2 regions of the Streptomyces sp. NPDC003077 genome follow, and region 1 is predicted to be linked to the other one. Evidence: riboswitches for the same ligand, from Rfam matches in the RefSeq annotation. Region 1 holds a riboswitch; the other holds the start of a gene.

What was found. A riboswitch is a leader RNA that binds a small molecule or an ion and turns the genes downstream of it on or off. The one in region 1 is predicted to bind cobalamin.
Region 2: another riboswitch for cobalamin. It lies ahead of ABZX96_RS27690 (ABC transporter substrate-binding protein); the one in region 1 lies ahead of ABZX96_RS02830 (acyl-CoA thioesterase).

The regions. Positions count from the first base shown of each region.
Region 1 covers NZ_JBEXNM010000003.1:280-6,217, reverse strand. Annotated here, with positions in the region: gene ABZX96_RS02840 (MMPL family transporter) at 219-2,435, opposite strand; gene ABZX96_RS02835 (TetR family transcriptional regulator) at 2,534-3,127, shown strand; cobalamin riboswitch at 3,373-3,598, shown strand; gene ABZX96_RS02830 (acyl-CoA thioesterase) at 4,048-4,545, shown strand; gene ABZX96_RS02825 (hypothetical protein) at 4,717-5,938, opposite strand, start outside.
Region 2 covers NZ_JBEXNM010000051.1:37,534-42,768, reverse strand. Annotated here, with positions in the region: gene ABZX96_RS27695 (LLM class flavin-dependent oxidoreductase) at 1-705, opposite strand, end outside; cobalamin riboswitch at 1,611-1,797, shown strand; gene ABZX96_RS27690 (ABC transporter substrate-binding protein) at 1,856-2,893, shown strand; gene ABZX96_RS27685 (iron chelate uptake ABC transporter family permease subunit) at 2,890-3,966, shown strand; gene ABZX96_RS27680 (ABC transporter ATP-binding protein) at 4,155-4,964, shown strand; gene ABZX96_RS27675 (hypothetical protein) at 5,052-5,235, shown strand, end outside.

The sequences.
Region 1 (5,938 bases):
CGGAAGGCACGTAACCGCCAAGGCGCGTAACCGGAAGGCGCACCACCAGAACGCACGTAGCCGCAACGCACGCGGCCGGAAGCCGCGCAAAGCAACAGGGCGAGCGCCCGGCGCCCCCGTACAGGGGTCGCCCGCGCCCGCCCCGCCGCCGTATCGGCGTGCGTCACCGCGTCATCGGCGGATCAGCGTGCGTCACCGCGTCAGCGCACGTCACCGCGTCACCGAGCGGCCACCACCTTCTGCCCCTGCCCCTGCTCCTCGCCCCGTCCGGCGGGAGCGGCCTGCGGCAGGCGGGCGCCTTCGATGTCGATGTGCGGGATGGCGCGGTCCAGCCAGCGGGGCAGGGCCCACGCGCGGCGGCCGAGGAGGGCCAGGGCCGCCGGGACGAGCGTCATCCGTACGACGAAGGCGTCGATGGCCACGCCGATGGCCAGGGCGAAGCCGATGGACTTCAGGATCGGGTCGGGGTTGAAGATGAAGCCGCCGAAGACCGCGGCCATGATCAGGGCGGCGGCGCAGACCACCCGGCCGCTGCTGGCGACGCCGTGGGTGATGGCCCCGGCCGCGTCGCCGGTGTGCTCGTAGTGTTCCCGCATGCGGCTGACGAGGAAGACCTCGTAGTCCATGGCCAGGCCGAACAGCACGCCGATGAGCAGGACGGGCAGGAAGGCGACGACCGGTCCGGCCGCCGGAACCTGGAGGGCGTCGGCCAGGTGGCCGTCCTGGAAGACCCATGTGGTCGCGCCGAGCGCCGCGGCGATCGACAGCAGGAACCCGAGAACGGCCTTGAGGGGCACCAGCAGCGACCGGAAGGCGAGGGCCAGCAGGACCAGGGCCAGGATCACGATGATGGCGACGAACAGCGGCAGCGCGTCGGAGAGCTTGGCGGACACGTCGATGGCGGCGGCCGTCGCACCGGCGACGTACAGGGTGCCGCCCGCCCGGTCGACGTCGGGCGCGTGCTCGCGGAGCCGGTGGACGAGGTCGGTGGTGGCCTGGTCGTCGGGGCCGGTGGTGGGCACCACGCCGATCACGGCGAGGGTGCCTTCGGGGTTGGCGATCGGCGGGGCGACGGCGGCGACGCCTCGGTCGTGGGAAAGGGCGGCGCCCAGTTCCTTGACCGTCTGGGCGCGCCGTTCGGCGGGGATGCCGTCGGTGTCGACGATGGCGGTCAGCGTGGCGTTGAAGCCGGGGCCGAAGCCCTGGCTCAGCAGGTCGTAGCTCTTGTGCTGGGTGGTGTCGGTCGGCTGCGCGGCGTTGCCGGGCAGGCCCAGGCGCAGGTCGCGGGCCGGCAGCGCGAGCGCCAGCAGGCCGAGGACGCCGACCAACAGGACGACCACCGGCGCGCGGGTGACGGCGCGCCCCCAGGCCATGCCCCACGCGCCGGGCGCACGCTCGGCGCGACCCGGACGCGAGCGCCGGCGCGGACGCGGGCGCAGCCGCTCGCCGAAGAGGCTGAGCACGGCCGGGACCAGGCTGATGGCGACGAGCACGGCGAGCAGGACGGTGACGGCGGCGGCCAGGCCCATGATCGTCAGGAACGGGATACCGGTCGCGGACAGCGCGGCCAGCGCGATGATCACCGTGGCGCCGGCGAAGACGACGGCGCTGCCGGCGGTCGCCACGGCGCGGGCGATCGAGTCGTTCACGTCCGCGTCCGGATCGGCGAGTTGCTCGCGGTGCCGGGCGATGATGAACAGCGCGTAGTCGATGCCCACGGCGAGCCCGATCATGAGGGCGAGCGCGGTGGCGGTGCCGGTCATCTCCATGAAGCGGGAGACGAACTGCGCGCCGAGCACGCCGATCGCCACGCCCACGGCCGCCGTGATCAGCGGCAGTCCGGCCGCGACCAGCGACCCCAGGGCCAGGGCCAGCACGACGAAGGCCACCACGACGCCGACGATCTCCGCCGGCCCGCCGACCTCGATCTCCGGCGTCATGACCGAGCCGCCGAACTCGACCTGGAAACCGGCGTCGCGGGCCGGGTCCATCGCGCGGGACAGCGCGTCCTTGGCCGACTGCGGCACGTCGGAGGCGCCCTGCTTGAAGGACACGTCGGCGTAGCCGATCGTCCGGTCCCGGGAGACGGTGCCGGTCTTGAGCGGGTCGGAGACGTTCACGACGCCCTCGGTGCCGGCGGCCTCCTTCAGGCCGGCGGCGATGACCCGCTGGGCCTTGGGGTCGGTGAGCGTGTCGCCCTTGGGGGCGGCGAACACCACGCGCGCCACCCCGCCCGACGCCTGCGGGAACCTCTCCTTGAGCAGGTCCTGTGCCTGCTGCGACTCGATCCCCGGGACCGAGTACTCGGTGGTCGGCTTCCCGTGCAGGGTGATGCCGAGGCCGCCGATGACGGCCAGCAGCAACAGCCAGACCCCTATGACCAGGCCGCGGCGGCGCACCACCCACCGTGCCCATGCGTACAGGCGTGACGCCATGTGCGCCTTCCTTCCAGAGCTCGTCCATCGTATGGGCTTACACTCTATGGCGTTATTGCACCCGAGTGTAAATTCGCTACAGGTGCTAGATTGCCCGCATGGTGGTGGAAGGTCTGCGGGAACGCAGCAAGGCCCGGCGCAGGGAGGCGATCCTGCGGGCCGCGTACGAGCTGTTCGCCGACCACGGTTTCGAGGCGACGACGATCACGGACATCGCCGAGGCCGCGGAGGTCTCCCGGCGCACCGTCACCCTCTACTTCCCGTCCAAGCTCGACCTGGCGATGGCCCACTTCGACGCCTGCACGGCCCGGCTCGCCACCGCCCTGCGCGAACGGGAGCCCGGACGGAGCACCGTGGACGCGCTCGAAGACTGGCTGCGCGACGAGTTCGCCCGCCGTGACGCGCTCGACGACCTGATGGACCGGATGTTCGACCTCAACCCCCAGCTCAAGTCCGCCTGCCTCGCCCGCATGGCCGACGTCCTTGAGGAAGGCGCCCGCATCCTCGCCGAGGAAAAGGGCGGCACCCTGGGGGACTTCGGCCCGCGCATGGCGGCGGCTGCCGCGGCGGCCGTCATCTACGAACTGGGCCCCCGCCCGACAGAGGCCGACGTCGATGTGGCCATGGCCTTCCTGCGGGCCGGCGTCGCGGCGCTTCCTTCCGCGACCGGGACCGGGACCGAGACCGGCTGAAGCGCCTTCGCCTCTTTTGAAGCGCGCCGCCCCGGGCTGACGGAAGCGCGCCGCCCCCGCCCTCGCCCTCGCCCTCGCGCAAGCGGACCACCCCCGGCCTCACGGCAGCGCGCCGTCCCAGCCCTCGCGCAAGCGCGCCCGTCCCGGGCCCTCGCGGAAGCGCACCACCCCCGGCCTCACGGCAGCGCGCCGTCCCGAATTCACGGAGGCGCACCGTCCCGGACCGGTCGTGTTCGAATCGGCGGGTAGGCTGGCTCCGCAGCGGTTCGCCCCGTCCACCAGGCGGGATGCGTCGCAAGAGGGAACCCGGTGGGAATCCGGGACTGCCCCGCAGCGGTGAGCGGGAACGACCGCCGTCATACGCACTGGGCCCGGCGACGGGCCCGGGAAGCGACGGCCAGTAGGTGCCCGCCGGGAGACCGGCAGGCACGCCCGCGAGTCCGAAGACCTGCCACTGCCCGTACGCCACCGGTGCGTGCGGTGATCTCGGCGGCCTCGCGGGAGGGCCGGCGACGACGGGTGGACACGCGCGCGGCGATGTGTCCGCCCGTGTGCGCCGCTCCTTCGCGTCCGCGTCCTCGTCCTCGGACACACGCCGGGATCGTCCCCGCGATGCGCGAAGGAGAGTCTCGTGGCCGAACGTCCCCTCACTCCCCCCTGCACAGTGCCTGTGTCCGACCGTCCCGGGCTCGTCCGCCTCGGGCTCGTCCTCCCCGGGCCCGTCCGCCTCGGGCCCGTACAGCGCCGGGAACGGGCCACCGCCGGGGGCTGGCATATGCCCACACTGGCCGGGGCGCCCCGGCCAACGACGCACCCGGCGGCCCATCCGACAGCCCGTCCAACGGCCCGTCCAACGTCGGCGGCCTCCCGAACGACCGCCCGCACGCCGCACCCGGCCCAGAACTGAGGGAACGTCACCCGTGGACAGCATCACCACCGGCCCGGCCCACAAGGCCCCGGCCGACTCGCGCGTCACCCTCGCCCACATCATGAGCGAGCACGACACCAACCTGTACGGCACCATCCACGGTGGCGTCATCATGAAGCTCATCGACGACGCCGCCGCTGCCGCGGCCGGACGGCACGCGGACGGCCCCGCCGTGACGGTCTCGGTGGACCGGATGTCCTTCCTCGCCCCCGTCCACGCCGGCGACCTGCTGAGCGCGCACGCGTCGGTGGAGTACGCGGGGCGCACCTCGATGGACGTCGGGGTGCGGGTGACCGCCGAGCGGTGGAACGCCTCCGGGCCCACCGTGGAGGTGGTCACCGCGCACCTGACGTTCGTCGCCATCGACGAGGACCGTTCGCCCCGGCCGGTACCCGAACTGCGCCCGGTCACCCCCGAGGACCACCAGCGGTACCTACGGGCCGTGCGGCGCCGCTCCCTCCGCACGGAGCAGCGGACGGCCGCGGGGTGAGGGGATGGGGCGGGACGCGTTCCAGGGCGCTCGGTCTTCGTGGTGCGCCCCGCCCATCCCGCCCCGGCCCGCTGCCAAGCCCCGCCCCGCCTTCAAGCCCCGTCCGCACTCACACGAGGCCCGGCCTCGCCAGTTGACGGCTCGGCCATATCTACTGCCGTTCAGAGGCGGTCAGTTGACCGTCACAACCGCCGTGTTGTTCGCGGCATTCGGGTCGTGCGGGAGCTTCTCGCCGAAGGGCGGCAGGAGGCTGACGGAACCGGTCGCGCCGGGCACCACGGTGTCGACGCGCAACGAGAAGTCGTAAGAACGCTTCGTGTTCTCCAGCACCCAGTACGGCAGGTCGCAGTCGTAGCGCGGGGCGCCCGTCGGCCGCGACAGGAATCCGCCGGAGAGGGTGCGCGGCTCGCAGCCCTCCGGGACGCCGGTGACCGTGGTGCCCTTGGGAACGATCAGGCTGAGGGTGGCGACCGCGTCGCCGGAGCCGAGGTTGCCCACCCACCCCGGGCCGTTGTTCGCGAACGTGACCCGGGCCGTGACCGTCTCGCCCGCCGCGCCGGAGACCGGGGCGCCGGTCACGGAGAAGTCCGCGGTGTTGTCCGCGTCGATCAGCACCGACCTGTAGTTGTCCTCGGACTTGAGGTCCTGGGCGCCCGCGCCCGGCTCGACGCTGATGTCGAGCCGCTCGTTCAGCGCGTGCCGGGCGAGTTCCACCCGCAGGGGCGCGGGCAGTTCGAAGGACTCACCCGGCGCCAGCTCCCGGTCGAAGGAACAGGTGGTGTGCGAGATCGGCGACACGTCGCCACCGTCACGCGGCGTGGACGTGCACGCGTCGTACTCGGTCAGCTTCCGCAGGCCGTAGGTGGACATCAGCTTCACCGTGAAGCCGTGCGCGCTCTCGTTGCCGTTGTTGGTCAGCTTGAAGGGGATCGTCCTGGTGTCGCCGGGGGTGGCGTGCTCGATCCGCGGGATGTCGGCGATCGCCAGGTCGGGTCCGGAACCGACCGTGAGCGTGGTGGAGAAGCTGTCGCGGGGCGCGGTGAGCGTGCCGTCGGGGCCGCCGACGGCCGTCGCCTCGTAGGTGATCCTGCCCTGGGCCCCGGACGCGGCGCCGTCGGCCGCGCGCACCGTCAGGGGGACCTGCTCCCCGAGGTCGCCGCCGCCCAGCGGGATCCCGGGTACGTCGCACACCGCGGTCGTGCCGGTCGGGGCGCAGTTCCGCGGCCAGGTCACCTTGGCGATGTCGGCGACGCCGGAGATGTCCACGGTGACCTTGCCGTCGGTCACCGTGAAGTTGCCGTTGTCGTGGTACAGGCCGACCGCGAGCGTGCGGCTCCGCGGCTCGCCGCCGTCCGTACCGAGCGGCAGCGCCAGCTCCGACGGCGCGGCGACC
Region 2 (5,235 bases), on a different contig from region 1:
CGGGGCGATGATCGGCCGGAAGGCGACCTGGATGCGGGGCACGTCCGTCCGCCCGGCCGCGCGCGCCGCCTCCTTCACCGCGGCGATCTGTTCCGCGGTGCGCTCCAGGGGCTCGCCCCACAGGCAGTAGATGTCCGCCTCGGCGCCGCCCGCCGCGTAGGCGGCTGCCGACGAACCGCCGAACGAGACGCGCGGGCGCGGCTGCTGGACGGGGAAGACGTCGCTGACGAAGTCGTGGAAGCGGTAGTGCTCCCCCTCGTGGTCGAAGGGCTCGTGCGTCGTCCAGATCTTCTTGACGATGCGGATGTACTCGCGGGTCCGCGCGTAGCGCTCGTCCTTGGTCAGGGTGTCGCCCTCGCGCCGCTGCTCGTGGTCGTTGCCGCCGGTGATGAAGTGGACGGTGAGCCGCCCGTCGCTGATCTGGTCCAGCGTGGCGAACGTCTTGGCGGCGAAGGTCGGGTAGGAGACGTTCGGCCGGTGCGCCAGGAGGATCTGGAGCCGGTCCAGGTGGGAGGCGAGGTACGCGGCGGCCGGCGCCGGGTCGGGCGATCCGGCGCCGTACGCGAACAGGACCCGGTCCCAGCCGTGGTCCTCGTGGGCGCGGCCGAGCCGGAGGGTGTACTCCTTGTCGAACGCGGGGCCGGAGCGGGCCCGGGTTTCGGAGCCGTCGTTGGTGGCGGCGATGCCGAGGAATTCGACCGGCATGGGAGACCTTTCGCGCGAAGGGCGGGGGAGGAACCGCGTCGGGCCGGTGGCCGCGTACGCGGGGGACGACGACCGGGGCGTGCGGGGGCACGGCGGGGGCGAGGCTGCCGCGCGGGCGTCGCCGAGCGGGCCCGCCGGACGGTCGTCGGCGGGTGGGGCCTGCGATCGTCAGCGGGAACGCGTCAGTGAACGCCGGCGGACGTCGTCAGCGGACGTCAGCGCGGGGTGTCGCCAGGGGAGGGCAGCCGGTGCTCGGCGGTACGAAGACGCGCCGCCGCGAGGAAAACGGCCGTACGGTGCGCCGACGGAAAGAGATGCCGCTCGGGCGGCCTGCTGCCGGGGACGTCGTCAGACGCAACACGAGGCGGACCACACCCGACCGAAGTCGATGTGGCCGCGGATAACCAGCGGCAGCGGCTTCTGCATGACCTCAGTGGAACACCGCCGTTCGACGGAAGTCAACTGCTGTTCGAATGGCGGGTGGTGGGGTCCGGGGTGCCGGGTCGGTGACGGGTGTCGCGCGGGCCGCCCGAAGACGATCATGGGCGGCAACCGGCAACCGGCAACCGGCAACCGGCAACCGGCACCCGGCACCCGGCACCCGGCACCCGGTGTCCGTGGACGGTGCTTCGCGACCATCTGCGGACGGGCGTCGCGCGGGCCGCTCGAAGACGATCACGGATGGCACCCGGCACCCGGCACCCGGCACCCGTGGACGGTGCTCCGCGAGTATCCGTTATCCGTTCACGGCGCTCCGCGGAGATCGCACGCCCTCGTGATAGACGGCCACCCAAGGCAGCGGCCCGCGCACGGCCCGCCCCGCACGAGACCCGCCCCCGCACAAGATCACCATCCGCGCCCGGCAGCCCCGGCCAGCGCCCGGAGAGGGAGGTGAAAACCCCTCGTGATAGCTTTCCGGGGCCAGTCATACCCGCAGATCAGGGCCAGGGAATCCGGTGCGAATCCGGAGCTGACGCGCAGCGGTGAGGGTGACGGGCGGAGCACGGCCACTGGATCGACATCGGTATCTGGGAAGGCGCCCCGTCCGCGTGATCCCGAGTCCGAAGACCTGCTGGCACCTCCGTCCGCGGCCGGGCGGGGGATCGTGACCCAGGCTCCGCGTACGAGCCGTGAGACGCAGAGGGAACGTGTGTCCTCCATACCCCGCCGTGTTCGCCTGTCCGCCCTGCTCGGGATCGGCATCCTGCTGCTGACGGCCTGCGGCGGCGGCCCGGCGCCCGCGGCGAAGTCCGGCGGCGGCGACGGATACCCGCTCACCCTGACGAACTGCGGCCGGAAGGTCACGGTCGAGCGGCCCCCGCGCCGTGCCGTCTCCCTGGACCAGGGTTCGACGGAGATCCTGCTCTCCCTGGGGCTCGCCGACCGCATGGTGGGCACCGGCACCTGGACGGACCCGGTGCTCAAGGGCCTGGAGAAGGCCAACGCGAAGGTGCCGCGGCTCGCCGACCGCTACCCCTCCTTCGAGAAGGTGCTCGACAAGGAGCCCGACCTCGTCACCGCGTCGTTCCTCTACACCGTCGGCAAGGGCGGCGTGGCACCCCGCGAGCGGTTCGCGGAGCTGGGCGTCCCGGCGTACGTGTCGCCCGGCGACTGCGCGGACAAGGACAACAGCGGCGACGGCGACGGCGTCCGCACCAAGCCCCTCACCATGGACACCGTCTACGGGGAGGTGCGCGACCTCGCCAGGATCTTCGGGGTGGAGGAGCGCGGCGAGAAGCTCGTCGGCGACCTGAAGGCCCGGGTGCGCGCGGCGACGAAGGACATCGACGCCTCCAAGGCACGGGTGCTCTACTGGTTCGCCAACTCCGACGCTCCCTATATGGCGGGCTGCTGCGGTGCCCCCGGCGTCATCACGCGGGAGCTCGGCGCGAAGAACGTCTTCGACGACACCCGCGAGGAATGGCCGCAGATCAACTGGGAGACGGTCGCCGACCGCGACCCGGACGTCCTGGTCCTCGGTGACCTGACCCGCAAGTCGCAGAGCGCCGAGAGCGCCCGGAAGAAGATCGAGTTCCTGGAGTCCGACCCGGTGACCCGGAACATGACCGCCGTCAAGAAGAAGCGCTACGTCCTGCTCAGCGGCCAGGCGATGAACCCCACCATCCGCACCGTCGAAGGCGTCGAGAAGGTCGCGGCGGCGCTCCGCGACTACGGGCTCGCCCGATGACGGCGACGCGTACTCCGGAACGGACCGCGCCCCCTGCGCGCAGGGAGGCGCGAGTGCTGCGGCGCGGGCTGCTGTGGGCGCTCGGGGGCGCCGCGCTGGTGATGTCGGTCGCCATCGCCGTCACCATCGGCCCCGCCGACCTCTCGGTCGCCGACGTGGGGTCCGCGGTGTCCGCGCACCTCTTCGGCGGCGAGTCCGGCACCTCCGCGATCCGTGACGGCATCGTGTGGAACCTGCGGATGCCGCGGACCGTCCTGGCGGCCCTCTGCGGCGCCGGGCTCGCCCTGTGCGGCGCGGTGATGCAGTCCCTGCTGCGCAACCCGCTCGCCGACCCCTTCGTCCTCGGCGTCTCCTCCGGCGCCTCGACCGGCGCCGTGGCGGTCGTCGTCCTGGGGGTCGGCGGGGGAGCGGTGTCCGTCTCGGCGGGCGCGTTCCTCGGTGCCGTCTGCTCCTTCGGGCTGGTCCTGCTGCTCAGCCACACCCTGGGCGGCACCACGGACCGGGTGGTCCTCTCCGGTGTCGCCGCCATGCAGCTCTTCTCCGCGCTCACCTCGTTCGTCGTCCTGACGGCCGCGGACGCCGAGGAGACCCGCGGCGTGCTCTTCTGGCTCCTCGGCTCGCTCAGCGGGGCGGGCTGGCAGGACGTGTGGCCCGCGCTGGCCGTCCTCCTCCTGACGCTGCTGGTGTGCGGCGGGCACGCCCGCACGCTCGACGCCTTCGCCTTCGGGCAGGACGCGGCGGCGAGCCTGGGCGTGACGGTGGCCCGGACCCGGCTGGTGCTGCTGTGCGTGACGGCGCTCCTGACCGCGGTGCTGGTCAGCGTGGCGGGGGCGATCGGCTTCGTGGGCCTGGTGCTGCCGCACATCGCCCGCGCCCTGGTGGGCGCCGCCCACGGCCGCCTGCTGCCGGTCACCGCGCTGACCGGCGCGGTGTTCATGGTGTGGGCGGACACCCTGGCCCGCACCGCACTGGCGCCACAGGAGGTGCCGGTGGGCGTGATCACGTCCCTGGTCGGGGTGCCCGCGTTCGTCCTCGTCCTGTACCGGGGGCGCGGCGGACGGGGGGCGTCGTGACGGCACCGGGGGCGGGGCCGGAGGCCGGGGCGGACAACGATGGTGACCGCATCGGGCCGGACGCCGGAACCGGCACGGGCACGGCCTCCGAGGCCGGTTCGCACTCCGGTGCGCGATCCACCGCCCTCGGAACAGGACTGCCCTCAGCCCCCGATACCGGACTGCCCACCGCCTCTCACGCCCCCGGACTGCGCGCCGCCTCCTCCGACGCCCCCGGACTGCGCGCCGACCGCGTCACCCGGGAGGCGGGCGGGCGGCTGATCCTGGACGGGGTGAGCCTGACGCCGCCGCCCGGCGCCACCGTCGGGCTCCTAGGCCCGAACGGCTCGGGCAAATCCACGCTGCTGCGCCTGCTCGCGGGCGTGCTCGCCCCGGCCTCGGGCGCGGTGACGCTCGACGGCACTCCGCTGCACCGGGTGCGCCGCCGGACGGTGGCCCGCCGGATCGCGGTCGTCGAACAGCACGCCGTCACCCAGGTCGAGCTCTCCGTCCGCGACGTGGTCCGCCTCGGCCGCATCCCCCACCGGCGCGCCTGGGCCCCCGCCACACCGCAGGACGACGAGGCCGTGGCGGACGCGCTGGAGCGGACCAACCTGACCGCGCTCGCCGACCGCTCCTGGCACACCCTGTCCGGCGGCGAACGCCAACGCGTCCAGATCGCCCGCGCCCTGGCCCAGCAACCGGACGAGCTGCTGCTCGACGAACCCACCAACCACCTCGACGTCCAGCACCAACTCGACCTGCTCGCCCTGGTGGCCGCACTGCCCGTGACCACCGTCGTGGCCCTGCACGACCTCAACCTCGCGGCCATGTTCTGCGACCGGCTCGTCGTCCTCCACGCCGGCCGAGTGGTGGCCGCCGGAACCCCGGCCGAGGTCATCACCGAGGACCTGCTCGCGGAGGTCTACGGGGTACGCGCGGTCGTCACCCGGGACGGCGAGGGGCCGGAGGGGCGGCCTTTCGTGCGGTTTCTGCGGCCGGGGGTGTTCGGGGGGTGAACGGCGCTGTCGTGGTCCGGAGGAGCCACCGCCAGCTCCCTGACAACGCTCTGAATCACAGGGCGAGCTGAAGGTGAGGTGGACGGCATGGATCAAGTCGTGAGCGCATTGAAAGCGGCTCGTGCCGAAGGGAAAGGCGCGATGGAGCTCGCGTCGATTTCCAGGGAAGAGTTGGGTCCGGCGTTTGGCGCCATTTCCTTCATCGCCTCATTCCGTCTCGCTTTCGGCATTCCGTTGCCCGTTCTGCAGCGCGCGCACGCATGGCGGGGGT